Regions from separate parts of the Bradyrhizobium sp. BR 1432 genome, predicted to be linked through region 1. Evidence: riboswitches for the same ligand, from Rfam matches in the RefSeq annotation. Region 1 holds a riboswitch; each other region holds the start of a gene.
The links. Region 1 has a riboswitch for S-adenosylmethionine ahead of metX (homoserine O-acetyltransferase MetX). Riboswitches for the same ligand answer to the same signal wherever they lie in the genome.
Positions count from the first base shown of each region.

Region 2: linked by a shared signal. The riboswitch ahead of ACSKB8_RS12110 (O-succinylhomoserine sulfhydrylase) and the one ahead of metX (homoserine O-acetyltransferase MetX) in region 1 are both predicted to bind S-adenosylmethionine.
Region 3: linked by a shared signal. The riboswitch ahead of ACSKB8_RS28770 (hypothetical protein) and the one ahead of metX (homoserine O-acetyltransferase MetX) in region 1 are both predicted to bind S-adenosylmethionine.

Region 1 covers NZ_JBPUGF010000003.1:1,172,595-1,177,573, reverse strand. The annotation lists gene ACSKB8_RS05720 (prephenate/arogenate dehydrogenase family protein) at 1-448, opposite strand, end outside; gene hisC (histidinol-phosphate transaminase) at 445-1,542, opposite strand; gene ACSKB8_RS05710 (chorismate mutase) at 1,576-2,424, opposite strand; SAM riboswitch at 2,607-2,686, shown strand; partial or broken gene metX (homoserine O-acetyltransferase MetX) at 2,778-3,981, shown strand; partial or broken gene metW (methionine biosynthesis protein MetW) at 3,983-4,644, shown strand; partial or broken gene ACSKB8_RS05695 (alpha/beta fold hydrolase) at 4,752-4,979, opposite strand, start outside.
Region 2 covers NZ_JBPUGF010000003.1:2,536,333-2,541,311, reverse strand. The annotation lists gene ACSKB8_RS12125 (hypothetical protein) at 1-571, opposite strand, end outside; gene ACSKB8_RS12120 (PAS domain-containing protein) at 676-1,089, opposite strand; gene ACSKB8_RS12115 (2'-deoxycytidine 5'-triphosphate deaminase) at 1,197-2,333, opposite strand; SAM riboswitch at 2,414-2,493, shown strand; gene ACSKB8_RS12110 (O-succinylhomoserine sulfhydrylase) at 2,565-3,752, shown strand; gene ACSKB8_RS12105 (SGNH/GDSL hydrolase family protein) at 3,882-4,874, opposite strand; gene ACSKB8_RS12100 (SGNH/GDSL hydrolase family protein) at 4,887-4,979, opposite strand, start outside.
Region 3 covers NZ_JBPUGF010000003.1:5,946,678-5,951,656, forward strand. The annotation lists gene ACSKB8_RS28760 (glycoside hydrolase family 15 protein) at 1-1,700, shown strand, start outside; gene ACSKB8_RS28765 (HEAT repeat domain-containing protein) at 1,714-2,178, shown strand; SAM-I-IV-variant riboswitch at 2,403-2,510, shown strand; gene ACSKB8_RS28770 (hypothetical protein) at 2,639-2,893, shown strand; gene ACSKB8_RS28775 (N-formylglutamate amidohydrolase) at 2,890-3,702, shown strand; gene ACSKB8_RS28780 (AMP-binding protein) at 3,935-4,979, opposite strand, start outside.

The sequences.
Region 1 (4,979 bases):
GGATGCACCAGCGGTTGATGAAGAGCTCGGCGAAGCCGGAATCCGGACCCGAATGCTCGGTGCCCGCCACCGGGTGCGCCGGCACGAAATGCACGCCCTGCGGCAGATGCGGGGCCATGTCCCTGACCACCGCGCCCTTGACCGAGCCGACGTCGGAGATGATCGCGCCCGGCTTGAGATGCGCGGCGATCTCCCGCGCCACCTCGCCGCAGGCGCCGACGGGAATGCAGAGGATGACGAGATCGGCATCCTTCACCGCCTCCGCATTGGTTGCCACGACGTGGTCGACGATGCCGAGTTCGGCGACCCGCGCGCGCGTCATCTCCGAGCGCGCAGTGGTGACGATCTCGCCAGCTAAACCCTGGAGCTTCGCCGCACGCGCGATCGAGCCGCCGATCAGGCCGAAGCCGATCAGCGCGACGCGCTGGAAGTGTGTCTGCGCACTCATTTGCCGGCCATGAAGTCGCGCAGGGCCTCGATCACGAGGCGGTTAGCCTCCTCGGTACCGATGGTCATGCGCAGCGCATGCGGCAAGCCGTAGTTCTTCAGCGCGCGCAGCACCAGGCCCCGTTTGGTGAGGTAAGCGTCGGCATCGTCCGAGGTCTTGCCCCTGTCGGTCGGGAAGTGGATCAGCACGAAATTGGCGACGCTCGGCGTCACCTTCAGCCCGAGCTTGCCGATCTCTTCGGTCAGCCGATTGCGCCAGGTCTCGGTGAACTGCTTCGACATCGCCTGGTGCGCGGTGTCCTCGATCGCGGCGACCGCGGCATACATTGCCGGCGTCGACACGTTGAAGGGACCGCGGATGCGGTTGACAGCGTCGATGATGTGCTCGGGGCCGAACATCCAGCCGATGCGCAGCGCCGCAAGACCGTGGATCTTGGAGAAGGTGTGCGTCACCACGGTGTTCTCGGTGGTGGCGACGAGCTCGATCCCCATCTCGTAGTCGTTGCGCGAGACGTAGTCGCAATAGGCGGCATCCAGCACCAGCAGCACGTGCGACGGCAGGCCGGCGCGCAGGCGCTTGACCTCGTCGAACGGCAGATAGGTGCCGGTCGGGTTGTCGGGATTGGCGAGCCAGATCAGTTTTGTCCGCGGTGTCACGGCCTTGAGGATGGCGTCGACGTCGGCGGTGAAGTTGCTTTCGGGCGCGACCACGTTCTTGGCCCCGTTCGCCATGGTCGCGATCGGGTAGACCAGGAAGCCGTGCGTGGTGGAGATCGCCTCGTCGCCCTGGCTGAGATAGGTGTGCGCGAGCAGATTGAGGATCTCGTCCGAGCCGGCGCCGCAGATGATGCGGTTGGGGTCGAGCCCGAAGGAACGCCCTATCGCCTCGCGCAGCACGCGTGAGGTGCCTTCCGGATAGTCTTCCAGGTGATCCGCCACGTGCTTGAACGCCTCGATCGCTTTGGGCGAGGGTCCGAACGGCGTCTCGTTGGCCGAGAGCTTGAACACCTTGCGGCCCGGCTCCGGCACCGGGCTCTTGCCGGGCGTGTAGGGCGCAATATCGAGAATGCCGGGATTCGGCACGGGGCGGGACATCTTAAACTCCGGATTGGCGGGACGGCTCGCGACTTACGATTTCGGCCCGGTCGGGGGCACCGTATAGCGCGTTGCGTGGCTGCCGACGAGAGCCGTGGAGCGCACCGAGGCCCTCGCCTCGATCAGGGCAGCCTTGATTTTGTCGATGCTGGTCGCGCTCGTGACCGAGACCAGTAGGGCGGCGCCGTCAAAGGCGGTATCGGGCACCGCCACGATCTCGGCCAGCGGCGACAGCGCGCGCGCGACGTCGGCGTTCCAGCCCGAGACGCGGACGCTGAAGGTCTCGACCTCCGTCACCAGGGCGCTGTCGGCGACCCGCGACACCGCGAACACGGGCATCGCGGCCGGATGGTCGGCGCGCTCGACGAAGGGCAGCCGCGCGATGATCTTTGGCGCACCTTCTTCCTCGAGCGACAGCCACCACGGCGTGCGGCTCGAGGTGGCCGAGACCAGCGCCAGATCGCCCTTGGACTTCGCTACCGCCTCGACCGCCGCCTGCGCGCTGAAATGCGCGACGTAAGGCACGGTGAAGCCGAAGTGGAAGCGCGCGGAATCGCGCATCGCCGGCTCGCTCACCGAGATGTCGGCATGCACGGAGAAAGGCGCCTGCACATAGGTGAAGGTCGAGATGATGACGCGCCAGATGCTCTCGACCGTGTCGAGCGGCAGGATGCCGCGATGGCGCTGCACGAGGTCACGCATCATGGCGGCCTCACGCGCCGGGCGGAACGCCGAGCCGACTTCCTGGGTCTGCTTCACCTGGATTAGACGGTCGATGATGTCGCCGCGCAGCATCAGGAGGCGATGCATGCCCTCGTCGATCGCGTCGATCTCCTTGCGCAATTCCTGAAGCGATGGTGGCGCGGGCGGACGTTGGGACATGACTGACAAAGAGCTGTTGAGAGGTGCCGATCCGCAAAAGCGGTCAGCTGCGGTCTATCCTGATTAGGCAGGATAGGCAGCGAAAGCAAAGAGAAATGACGGCCTTTTCGATCGACCGCTCGGAGGCAAATCCGGTTGATCCGGGCCGCGACTTGACGAAAACCGCCCCAGACGGTAGTTTTTGCCTGTTCCGTGGTCATTTGAGCCGGCCGGCTTGCAGCCACGTTAAAAAACTCGCTAAACAGGCCGGGGACGCTTCCGATCCCGGCCGAACCTATCGTTCAGGCCGGGTTTTTCATGGCCTGATGTCACTGCGGTCTGAAGTCCGATCGCAAACGAGGTCGATGGTCAAAATGGGTAGCGTCAAGTCGATACCGAGTCCTGCGATCAGCACCGATGATCGGTCGCACGAGGTCGATCATCCGAGTTCGCAGATTATGTATTTCGGCGCCGATCAACCGCTACGGCTCGATTGCGGCATCGATCTGTCGCCGTTCCAGATCGCCTACCAGACCTATGGCGAATTGAACGCCGATCGCTCCAACGCCGTTCTGATCTGCCATGCGCTGACCGGCGATCAGCATGTCGCCAATGTGCATCCCGTCACCGGCAAGCCCGGCTGGTGGGAGACGCTGGTCGGCCCCGGCCGTCCGCTTGATCCTCAACACTACTTCATCATCTGCTCCAACGTGATCGGCGGCTGCATGGGCTCGACCGGGCCGGCGTCGATCAATCCCGCCACGGGCAAGGTCTGGGGCCTCGATTTCCCTGTCATCACCATTCCCGACATGGTGCGCGCGCAGGCGATGCTGATCGACCGGCTCGGCATCGACACGCTGTTCGCGGTCGTGGGCGGGTCGATGGGTGGCATGCAGGTGCTGCAATGGACCGCGGCCTATCCTGTTCGCGTGTACTCCGCACTGGCGATTGCTTGCTCGACGCGGCACTCGGCGCAGAACATCGCGTTCCACGAGCTCGGCCGCCAGGCGGTGATGGCCGATCCCGACTGGCACAATGGCGGCTATGCCGACCGCGGCATCCATCCGCATCGCGGGCTAGCGGTCGCGCGCATGGCGGCGCACATCACCTATCTCTCCGACGCCGCGCTGCACCGAAAATTCGGCCGCCGCATGCAGGACCGTGAGCTGCCGACCTTCTCGTTCGATGCCGATTTCCAGGTCGAGTTCTATCTGCGCTACCAGGGCTCGTCCTTCGTCGAGCGCTTCGATGCCAACTCCTATCTCTGACCTGACGCGCGCGATGGATTATTTCGACATCGCCGCCGACCATGGCGGTGTGCTGGCGAAGGCGTTCGCCGGCATCAAGACGCGCTTTTGCGTGGTCTCCTTCACCAGCGACTGGCTCGTCTCGACCTCGGAATTGCGCGCCCTGGTGCACGCGCCCTGAATGCGTCGAGTGCTCGGGTGTCGTTCGCCGAGATCGAGACCGATCGCGGTCACGACGCCTTCCTGCTCGACGTGCCCGAATTCTTCGACATCGCGCGCCTTCCTGCAATCGGCAGGCAAGGCACGCGGGCTCGACGGCAGAGGTGGCTAAGATGTCGGTACAGGAAGTGCTGCCGTTGAATGGCGTTGCGGCCGGGCCGTCCGGTCAGTTTCGCGCCGACCATCGGCTCGTGGCCGAGATGGTCAAGCCGGGCTCGAAGGTGCTCGACGTCGGCTGCGGCGAGGGCGATCTGCTCCAGCTGCTGGAAACGCGCGGCATCGACGGTCGCGGCATCGAGCTGTCGCGCGAGGGCGTCAACCGCTGCGTCGCCAAGGGGCTTGCGGTGGTGCAGGGCGACGCCGACACCGACCTCGTCAACTATCCCGACGATGCCTTCGACTACGTGATCCTGTCGCAGACGCTGCAGGCGACGCGGCAGCCGCGGGTGGTGCTGGAAATCTGCTGCGCATCGGCCGCCGCGCCATCGTCTCGTTCCCGAATTTCGGCTTCTGGAAGATGCGGCTCCAACTCCTGATCGGCGGCCACATGCCGCGCACCGAGAACCTGCCGGCGACCTGGTACGACACCGCCAACATTCATTTCTGCACCATCAAGGATTTCGTCGAGCTCTGCGACGAGATCAACGTCAAGATGGAGCGTTCGGTGGCGCTCGACCTCTACGGCCGCCCGGTGCCGCTGAACCTGCCGTGGTGGGTGTGGAACATGTTCGGCGAGCAGGGCGTGCTCTTGCTGAGCCGCGGGCAGGGAAAGTAGCTTTTCGTCATTGCGAGCGCAGCGAAGCAATCCAGAGTTTTTCCGCGGGGGATTCTGGATTGCTTCGCTGCGCTCGCAATGACGGCGTGTGTGGCGACGCCTTCGTTCTAGTGCGCCACCGACCGCGGATCGCGCACCGGCCAGCGGCCCGCTTCCACCAGCGTGACGAACCGCTCCACGCTCTCGTTGAACAGCGCGGGCTCCTCGAGATTGAGCACGTGGCCCGACTTCGGAAACATTGCGAGCCCGGCCGCCGGAAGGTGCTTCTTCAAGAACAGGCTCGGGCCGACGCACGGGTCGTCCTCGTCGCCGCAGATGATCAGCGCGGGCGTCGT
Region 2 (4,979 bases), 1.4 Mb from region 1:
CATCGAACGTAGGGGCCTCCAGATGCCGCGCGAACACCAGGCGCTGGTCGAGCTCGAGTGGGTGATCGTATTGGTGGTAATAGCCTTCGAGACCGTCTTGGCCATCGACGCTCTGCTTGGTGCAGACGAAGCCGAGGCGGAGATCGCCGAGCGCGACGCCGTTGTTGGCGTGCCAGCCACGCAGCATCGCGCGGCTGACCTCGCCGGGCACGCCGCAGATCGCGGTGCCCTTCCAGATCCAGCGCGGCGGCGGATAGCGGATCCAGGCTTTGCGATCACTCTCATACATGTATTCGACATGCACGCCGCCGATCCAGTTGGAGAGATAGTGATATTGCGCAGCAGCCACCGCCGGCGGCAGATGACGGAGGCCGAGCTTTTCGAGCCCCGGCAGGAAGCGCTCCTGCTGCTGGCGGCGGAACACGCGGAAGACGAATTCAGCGGCATCCGCCGTGCCGCGCCGCGTGACCACGGTGAGGATCAGGCCCGTGAAGTAGGCGTGATAGAGATCCGCGACCGCGCGCCAGCGTTTCCATTGGGCTTCCTGCGCTGTGTCTGATGCGGCGGTCATGTTCGCTCCCGATCGTTGTTTCGATCGAGTGTGTCACTGCACCCGGTGACAGGCAACATGACGCGCATGCAGGCCGCCCTGCACGACGGCCCGTCAATTCCGCATCACGAATTTTGCGCGGCCTTGGCAGCGCGCTCGCGCTCGACGCGTTCCGTCACGTCGCGTGCCATCGCCACCGATCCCTGCACCGCTCCAGCGGCATCGCGCACCAGCGCGAAGGTCATCTCGATGTAGAGCTTGCGTCCGCTCTTGTGCAGCGCGCGTGTCAGCGTCGGACGCCCTGCAAGCTTCATCGTGCCGCTGGAAAGCGCAGCCTCAAAACCCCTCCAGTGTGCGGCGCGCAGATGCTCTGGAATGATCAGATCGAGATTCTGCCCCAGCGCTTCCCCGGCGGAGAAGCCGAACAGGGCGGCCGATGCCCGATTCCAGCGTGTGATTGTGCCGGAGCGATCCGAATAGATCAGCGCGTCCGCAACGTCGTCGAGGATATGTGCGTCGAGTTCGGATTGATCGGTCATGCCAACACCTTGTAGCCCGGATGGAGCGCAGCGTAATCCGGTATTGGTGCCACAAGCGAGAGAACTCCCGGATTACGCTTGCGCTCCATCCGGGCTACAGGATCGGGCTACACCCGAAAATGCTTCGATAGTTTGAGGCCCTGCGCCTGGTAGTTGGAGCCGATGCGCTGGCCGTACATGGCGTCGGGGCGCGCCAGCATCTTCTCGTAGACGAGGCGGCCGACGATCTGGCCGTGTTCGAGAATGAACGGCACTTCGCGCGAGCGCACCTCGAGCACGGCGCGCGCGCCTTGCCCGCCGGCACCAGCATAGCCGAAGCCGGGATCAAAGAATCCGGCATAGTGCACGCGGAACTCGCCGACCAAGGGATCGAACGGCACCATCTCGGCGGCGTAGTCGGGCGGGACCTGCACAGCTTCCTTGGAGGCGAGGATGTAGAACTCGCCGGGATCGAGGATCAGGCTGCCGTCGGGGCGGGCCGAGATCGGCTCCCAGAAATCCTCTACTGCATAGCCGGAGCGGCGGTCGACGTCGACGACGCCGGTGTGGCGCTTGGCGCGATAACCGACGAAGCCATTCGCTTTCTCACCCGACAGGTCGACGGAGACGGCGACGCCACCGGAGAGATCGGCATCGTCGATGTCGACCAGGCGTTCGGCGGCATGCAGCGCATCGAGCTCGTCGGCATTGAGGATGGCGTCGCCAGTGCGGAAGCGGACCTGCGACAGGCGCGAGCCCTCGCGCACCAGCACCGGAAACGTCTTCGGGCTGATCTCGGCATAGAGCGGGCCGTGATAGCCGGCGCCGATCATGTCGAAGCGGCGGGTACCGTCGGCGATCACGCGGGTGAAGACGTCGAGCCGGCCGGTCGAGCTCTTGGGGTTCGCGGCCGCGACGATCTCCGGCGGCAGCGCGAGGCTTTCCAGCAGCGGCACGATGTAGACGCAGTTGGTCTCCAGCACCGCGCCGTCGGCCAGGCTGAACTCGTGCAGCTTCAATTCGTCGATGCGTTCGGCGACGGTGGCGCCGGGACCGGGCAGGAAGCTGGCGCGGACGCGATAGGCGATGTCGCCGAGGCGCAAATCGAGGCTCGCCGGCTGGATCTGGCTCTCGACGAAGTCGTACGCGGGCAGGATGAGCCCCGCCTCCGCCATCGCCGCGATCATGCGGTCGGGCAGGATACCATTGGCGTCGGCAGCGACCGTGAACGTCAACCGGGGGTCCTCAGCAAGGGGCAAACGCATCCCGATATACGGGAAATACTAGCCTTTTACGGCTATCCGATGGACGCCTTGACGGAAAGGGCATTGCGGAATATGAGCATCACTTATCCCGTGGTGATTTGAGCCGGCCGGCTTGCAGCCACGTTAAATAAGTCGCTAAACAGGCCGGGACCTCGCTGATCCCGGCCCGTGGAGATATCCAGGCCGGTTTTTTGTGACCGTTCTCGCTCGACGGTCATGTCGGAGGGTCCTATGTCGAAGTCGCCTGCCACCTACCGTCCCGAAACCCGCCTGGTCCATTCCGGGACCCTGCGCTCGCAATATGGCGAGACGTCGGAGGCGCTGTTCCTGACGCAAGGGTACGTCTACAACAGCGCCGAGGAGTGCGAGGCGCGGTTCAAGGGCGAGGACCCCGGCTTCATCTATTCGCGCTACTCCAATCCGACCATCGCGATGTTCGAGCGCCGCATGATCGAGCTCGAAGGCGCCGAGGCGGCCCGCTCGGCGGCCACCGGCATGGCGGCGGTGACGACCGCGATCCTGGCGCCGCTGAAGGCGGGCGACCATGTGGTAGCCTCGCGGGCGCTGTTCGGCTCGTGCCTCTATGTGGTGCAGGATTTGCTGCCGCGCTACGGCATCGAGACCACGCTGGTCGACGGCCTCGATCTCGACCAGTGGCAGCAGGCGCTCAAGCCCAACACCAAGACGTTCTTCCTGGAGAGTCCGACCAACCCGACGCTGGATGTGCTCGACATCCCCGGCATCGCCGAGATCGCGCACAAGGGTGGCGCGCGGCTCGTGGTCGACAACGTCTTCGCAACGCCGATCTGGCAGAGCCCGCTCGCGCTCGGGGCCGACGTCGTGGTCTATTCGGCGACCAAGCACATCGACGGCCAGGGCCGCTGTCTGGGCGGCATCATCCTGTCCTCGGAAGCCTTCATCGCCGAGCACATCCACAATTTCATGCGCCAGACCGGCCCGTCGATCTCGCCGTTCAACGCCTGGGTCCTGCTCAAGGGCCTGGAGACGCTGGGCGTGCGCGTGCGCGCGCAGACCGACACCGCGGCGCGCATTGCCGAGGTGCTGGCCAGCCATCCGAAGATTTCGCGGTTGGTCTATCCCGGCCGCGCCGATCACCCGCAGGCGGCGCTGGTGAAGAAGCAGATGCGTGGCGGCTCGACGCTGGTCGGCTTCGAGGTCAAGGGCGGCAAGCAGGCCGCGTTCCGCGTGCTCAATGAATTGAAGCTGGCGAAGATCTCCAACAATCTCGGCGACGCCAAGAGTCTCGTCACGCATCCGGCGACCACGACGCATCAGCGTTTGAAGCCGGAAGACCGCGCCGCGCTCGGCATCAGCGAGGGCTTCATCCGCTTCTCCGCCGGGCTCGAGCATGCGGACGATCTGATCGAGGATTTGACCGCGGCGCTGGAGAAGGCGTGAGCGAGCCAAAGGCTCGGACTCGTAGGGTGGGCAAAGCGAAGCGTGCCCACCATTCACGATCACACTGCCGATAGATGGTGGGCACGGCGCGCGAAGAGCGCGCCTTTGCCCACCCTACGGCATTCATACCTACATCGGCCGATACGCCCGCACGTCGGCCGGCACGTTCACCCCGAGCTTGATCTGGCCGACGGAGTGGATGATGTCGTCGCCGAGGAGCTGGGCGAAGCAGGCATAGCCCCAATCGTTCATGTGTAGGCCGTCGGCGATGACGAAGCCCTCGACCGGGATCGCCTGCTTCTCGTGCCACTCGCGCATCACCTCGAAGCGCGGGAAGATGCCGACGTGACGGAGCTCGGCGACCTTGCCGAGCAGCTTCACCATCTTGCCCGCGCTCTCGGCGCGCTTGTTGACCGCCGGCGAATATTGCGGATCGACCAGCACGATGTCGGCGCCGCCCGCAGCCTGGATGCGGGAAATGCCATCCTCGACTATCTTTGCGGTCTCGCCGGGATCGAGGTTGCGCAGCACGGCGTTGGTGCCGACCTGCCAGATCACCATATCCGGATGCACGTCGATCACCTGCGTCTGAAGGCGCTTCATCATCTCGGGCGCATCCTCGCCACCAACGCCGGCATTGACGACGGTGATGTCGGCGGTCGGATAATTCCGGCGCAGCTGTGCGGCGAGGCGGTTCGGATAATTGAACTCCGGCGAACTCGCACCGAATCCTGCGGTCGACGACGAGCCGAACGCGACGATGACGACGGGCTGGCCGGCGACGAGCTTGCTTGCGACATGCGGCAGCGTGCCCATCGCCTTCGAGCCGCCCTTCGGCGGCAGACAGGGCACTCGGCTGAAGATGTCGCCGGCGGACTTTGCGACCTCCTTCACCTTGTCGATGGCACGCGCGGTGATGCCGCGCTGGTCGGGAGACGTTGCGGCGACGGTGGTTTGGGAGGACGGGGCGGAAGCGGGATCAGCCGGCGGCGCGGGCGCGGGCGTCGCCTGTGCGGCTTGCGTCTGCGCGCGCAGCTGCGAAGCGGGTGCCAGCACCAGCAGCATTGCTGCTGCGGGCGCAGCCAGCCATGACGTCAGACAAAAAGGGCGGAGAGAACTCATTAACGCTAGACCTCAATTTTGCTGCTGGGCCGGCTCCAGATGGGCAGCGTCGATCACGAATTGTGCCAACGCCCGGCCAAGGCAATCATGAACCTGTTTCGCCAG
Region 3 (4,979 bases), 4.8 Mb from region 1:
TCGCGGCGATCCTCGACGACCAGAAAGGGGGCTCATTCCGCATCGCCAGTCTCTACGAGGCGCAGCACAAACAGATGTACATGCCTGACAGCAACGTCCTGGTGACGCGCTTTCTTAGCGACCAGGGCGTTGGTGAGGTCGTCGACTTCATGCCGGTCCAAGGCCCGCGCGAGATCAGAAAGATCCACCAGATCGTCCGGGTAGTGCGGGCGGTGCGCGGGTCGGTTCGATTCCGCCTCGACTGCCGGCCGGCTTTCGACTTCGCCCGCCGGCCCCACCAGGTCGTCCTGGAGGGCCGGGGAGCGATCTTCGAGGCGCAAGGCATGAAAGTCTCGCTAGTCAGCCGCTTCCCGCTTGGTCGGCAGGGCGACGGCGTCGCTGCCGAGTTCGTTCTCAACCCCGGCGAGACGACCACGTTCATCCTCCGCCAGGTGGAGGAGAACGGCCACGATAGCGATCATGACGGCGTCCTGCTCGAGGCGCGGCTGGTCGGCACGGAGGCCCTGACGCAAACCCTGGCCTTTTGGCGGCAGTGGCTGAGAAAGTGCAACTATTCAGGTCGCTGGCGCGAGATGGTCCACCGCTCGGCGCTGGTATTGAAGCTGCTGACGTTCGCGCCGACCGGCGCGATCGTGGCGGCGCCGACCTGCGGGCTGCCGGAAGAGATCGGCGGAGTGCGCAACTGGGACTATCGTTATACTTGGGTGCGCGACGCCGCTTTCACCAATTACGCCTTCCTGCGCCTGGGGCTGACGTCGGAGGCGGAGCAGTTCATGGCCTGGTTGGAACAGCGGGCCGTCGAGGGCGCCCGGGGCAACCCGTTGCAGACTATGTACCGCATCGACGGCGGGCACGAACTACCCGAGGAGGTCCTCGGCCACCTCGATGGCTACCGCGGCTCGCGTCCGGTGCGAGTCGGAAACGCCGCTGCCGCGCAGCTGCAGCTGGACATCTATGGCGAGCTGATGGACGCCGTCTACCTGTACGACAAGTACGGGACGCCGACCGGCTATGACTTCTGGTGCCACCTGCGCAAGATGCTCGACTGGGTGGCGAACAACTGGGAGCGAGCCGACGATGGCATCTGGGAGGTGCGCGGTGGACAGCAGCAGTTCGTCTACTCCAAGGTGCAGTGCTGGGTGGCGCTGGACCGAGCGATCCGCCTTGCGCAGAAGCGGAGCCTGCCGCTGGACCGCACCCGCCTGGCCGCGGAGCGAGACCGCATCTACGAGGCCATCATGACGCGCGGCTGGGACACGGAGCGGCAGACCTTCGTGCAGCACTTCGCCACCGACGCGGTGGATGCGTCCAACCTGATCATGCCGCTCGTCTTCTTCCTGTCGCCGACTGACCCCCGCATGCGCGGGACGCTCGATCGGACCATGGCGGAGCTGGTCTCCGACAGCCTGGTGCACCGCTACGAGATCGGCAGAGGAGCCGGCGACGGCCTGACCGGGAGCGAGGGGACGTTCAATATGTGTACGTTCTGGCTGGTGGAAGCGCTGGCCCGGTCGGGCCGCGCCGAGGAGGCCCGCTTCATCTTCGAGAAGATGCTGACCTATGCCAACCACCTCGGCCTGTACGCCGAGGAAACGGGTCCGCGTGGCGAAGCGCTGGGCAACTTCCCGCAGGCATTCACTCACATCGGGTTGATCAGCGCCGCGTTCAACCTGGACCGCCGGCTCGGCGTGGCGCCTTGAGTAGGGTCGGACCATGAGCGCGCAGGTCACTTACCTAGGGACTTCCATCGCAGACTGGGTGGGGGAGCTTTCGAGCAGCGATCCGCTCCAGCGCCGCCTCGGCGCATATGCCCTGGGCGAGATCGGCCCCGCGGCAACCGAGGCTGTGTCCGACCTCGCTGCGGCCCTCCAGGACCCGGTTGAGTTCGTGCGCGTCTGGGCGGCGGCGGCCCTCGCCCGGGTGGCGCCGCTGGGTGGAGAGTCGGTCACCGTCCTTATTGCGGAGTTAGGCGACGAGCTTGCCTTCGTCCGCAGCCTGGCGGCCTGGCACCTCGGGCGCCTCGGTCCGACCTTCCCGGGGATCGAACAAGCCCTCATCCCCCTCCGACAGCTAGCGGGTGATAAGGATCCGAGCGTGCGGGTGGAGGCCGCGCTGGCGCTGGGGATGCTCGAGGGGAAGGGCGCCCCGCCGCCGGAGCTGAAGTCCTTGTCCACTTGAGCTCGTCAGTTAAACCTATCTTCGAGATAGCTGATCAGCTTCACTTGCGATGGCGCGTGATCGGGCAGGTATATTTGCGCTCGTTCGTCGCCGGATCCCGATTACGAGGTCAGGCGCCAATTTAGGGATGATGATTCTCTTTCGACGTCGAGGAACCGAATCTCTGGACGCGAGAGCAGACCGGCGGGCGCTACTTGAACGTTTCTCGTTCGCCTCCCATGTACAAGGTACATCAAGACGAAGGCTGGTACCTTCACCAACCTGCCCGCTGCGGTAAGGTGGTATCCACACTTGTGGGATGGGGCTGTTCAGTGGCAATCCAGGCAGTACCAGCCTCCGGCGAAGCTCAGGGGGCAACATGTCTATCCCACCTTTAAGTCTGTATTCCGCTCCGCCAACGCGGCGCCGTGTCATCATCGGACTGGCCGCGTCTTCCCTTCCCGCTCCAGCCATTGTCCGCGTGGGCCGCATCATGCCAATCCGCAGCATGGTGATCGCTGAAACCGGCCGCCCATCGGCCGGCTTTGTCCAGCGCCTGTTCTATAATGCTCTCGCCACCGGGCTTGCCCGAGGCCGGATCACGGTCCGGCTAAAAAACAGGGCCGTGACCTCGAATGAAGTGGAGCGACTGGTCAGCAACGCGCGCCAAACTGGCTGGATCGATGACCAGCCCGGCGCGCCGGGGGCCATCCGGAATGGGGAGAACTGGCAATGACCATTAGGCAGAGCACCGAAATCCGAAACGGGATGGATGCGAGAAAGATCGCTGTGCTGCACATTCCCCACAGTTCTCGCCTGATTCCGGCCGATGAGCGCGCGCGACTGTCTCTCGGCGAGAGTGAGCTCGAAACTGAGTTGCTCCGGATGACGGACGCTTTTACCGACGAGCTATTCCCACCTACGCTTCATGAAGCGGAGCGAGTTGTGTTTCCAGTCAGCCGGCTGGTATGCGACGTGGAACGCTTTTCAGACGATGCAGACGAGCCGATGGCAGGCCGCGGCATGGGCGCGATCTACACCGCAACCAGCACCGGGAGACGCCTGCGAGCCACAGCTTCGGCGCCTGAACATGAGCGTATTATGACGCGGTGGTATCGGCCGCATCATGAGTTACTCACGTCGGCCGTGGACAAGGTGCTCCGCCGTGAAGACCGTTGCCTCATTATCGATTGCCACAGTTTCGCTGATCGTCCGCTACCGCACGAGCCTGACCAGGACCCGCGGAGACCCGAAATCTGCATTGGGACGGATCCTCTCCACACCGCGCATGGACTGAGTGGAGCAATTGCAGACGCTGCAAGGAAACTCGGGTTCACCGTTGCTGCTGACAGACCATTTTCGGGCGCGCTCGTTCCGGCGAAACACTACCGTGCCGACATGAGGGTTCAATCGCTAATGATAGAGGTGAACCGGCGGGTCTACATGAACGAGCTTACGGGCGATCGTCTCGTCAGCTTTGAGAAGTGCAGGGAAGCCGTTGGCAGTCTTGTGTCAACTGCGGCGACTTTCCTCCTTTCTGCATAGCCATAGAGCAGAGCCGAGGCTCGCGTTCCGTTTTTTTGCTCGAGCCGCCATATTCACGCTGGAAGCGACGACGCTTTTCCTGCCTGGTGTTTTTGCGTTCACTCGCTGGTAAGGGCTGTCCATTGGTGCAGGCGTTCATGGGGTAGTGCTGCGTGGTATAACGTACGCAAAGCTGGGGTGGGCTTTCGCTAAGTAGGGCATCCGGGTGAGCGCCTGCGTCGAAGAGAGCGCGCTAGCGCGGTGAGCGTACAGGCTCACTCCTGATGACAATCCCAGCCGCATCGCGATCAAACGTGTCGGACGTAACCCCGTCCCTGCGCAGCAGATATTTTTCAATCTTGTTAGTTGGCGTCTTTGGCAGATCGCTCAGGATGCGGACGTAGCGCGGCACCATGAAGTGAGCCATTCTTGGCCTGAGGAAGTGGATGAGGTCCGCGGGATCCAGGGTCTGACCTTCGGCGAGGGACACTGCGACGAGCACGTCGTCCTCGCCATGTTCGCTGGGCACGGAGACCGCGGCAGCCTCCCGAATGGCCGGGTGGGCTGCGACTTCGAGCTCGACCTCGAACGAGGAAATATTCTCGCCGCGCCGGCGAATGGCGTCCTTGAAGCGATCGACGAAGAAGTAATTTCCGTCCTGGTCGATGCGGAAGGCGTCGCCCGTGTGAAACCAGCCATTGCGCCAGGCGAGCGCGGTGGCCTCCGCGGCCTTGTTGTAACCGTGATTCATTGCCCAGGGCGTGTCGGTTCGCAGGACCAGTTCCCCGATCTCGCCAACCGCAACTTCGCAGTCATGGGCGTCGACGAGTCGGGCCTCGACACCGGCCCGTGGCTTGCCGCAGGCGGCTGCGACGGTCGGGTTCGGCTCTGTCGCCAGCGGGCAGGAGACTTCCGACATGTTGAAGAGCGTGTGCGTCGTGACGCCGTAGCGTTTGCCGAACGTGATCCCTTCCTCGCTCAAGGGAATGATGGTGACGTTCTTGAGCGGGCTGTCCTTCTCATCGCCATTGTCCGTCCGTTTCATCAGGAAGCTCGCCATCACGCCGAGTAGGATCACCATCGTCGTGTTGGTCTTGGCCACCGTCGACCAGAATGATCCGGTATCGAAACGGTCAACCATGGCGATGGAGCCGCCGTTGATCAGCATGGCGTAGCTCGGCCCCGTCCCGCCGACATGAAACAGCGGAAGGTTCACCATGAACGTGTCGGTGGCGTCGAGGTAAGGGATGCCGTCTCGATCGGCCGAGATGCCGCGCCCCGTGGCATAGAGGTGGGCG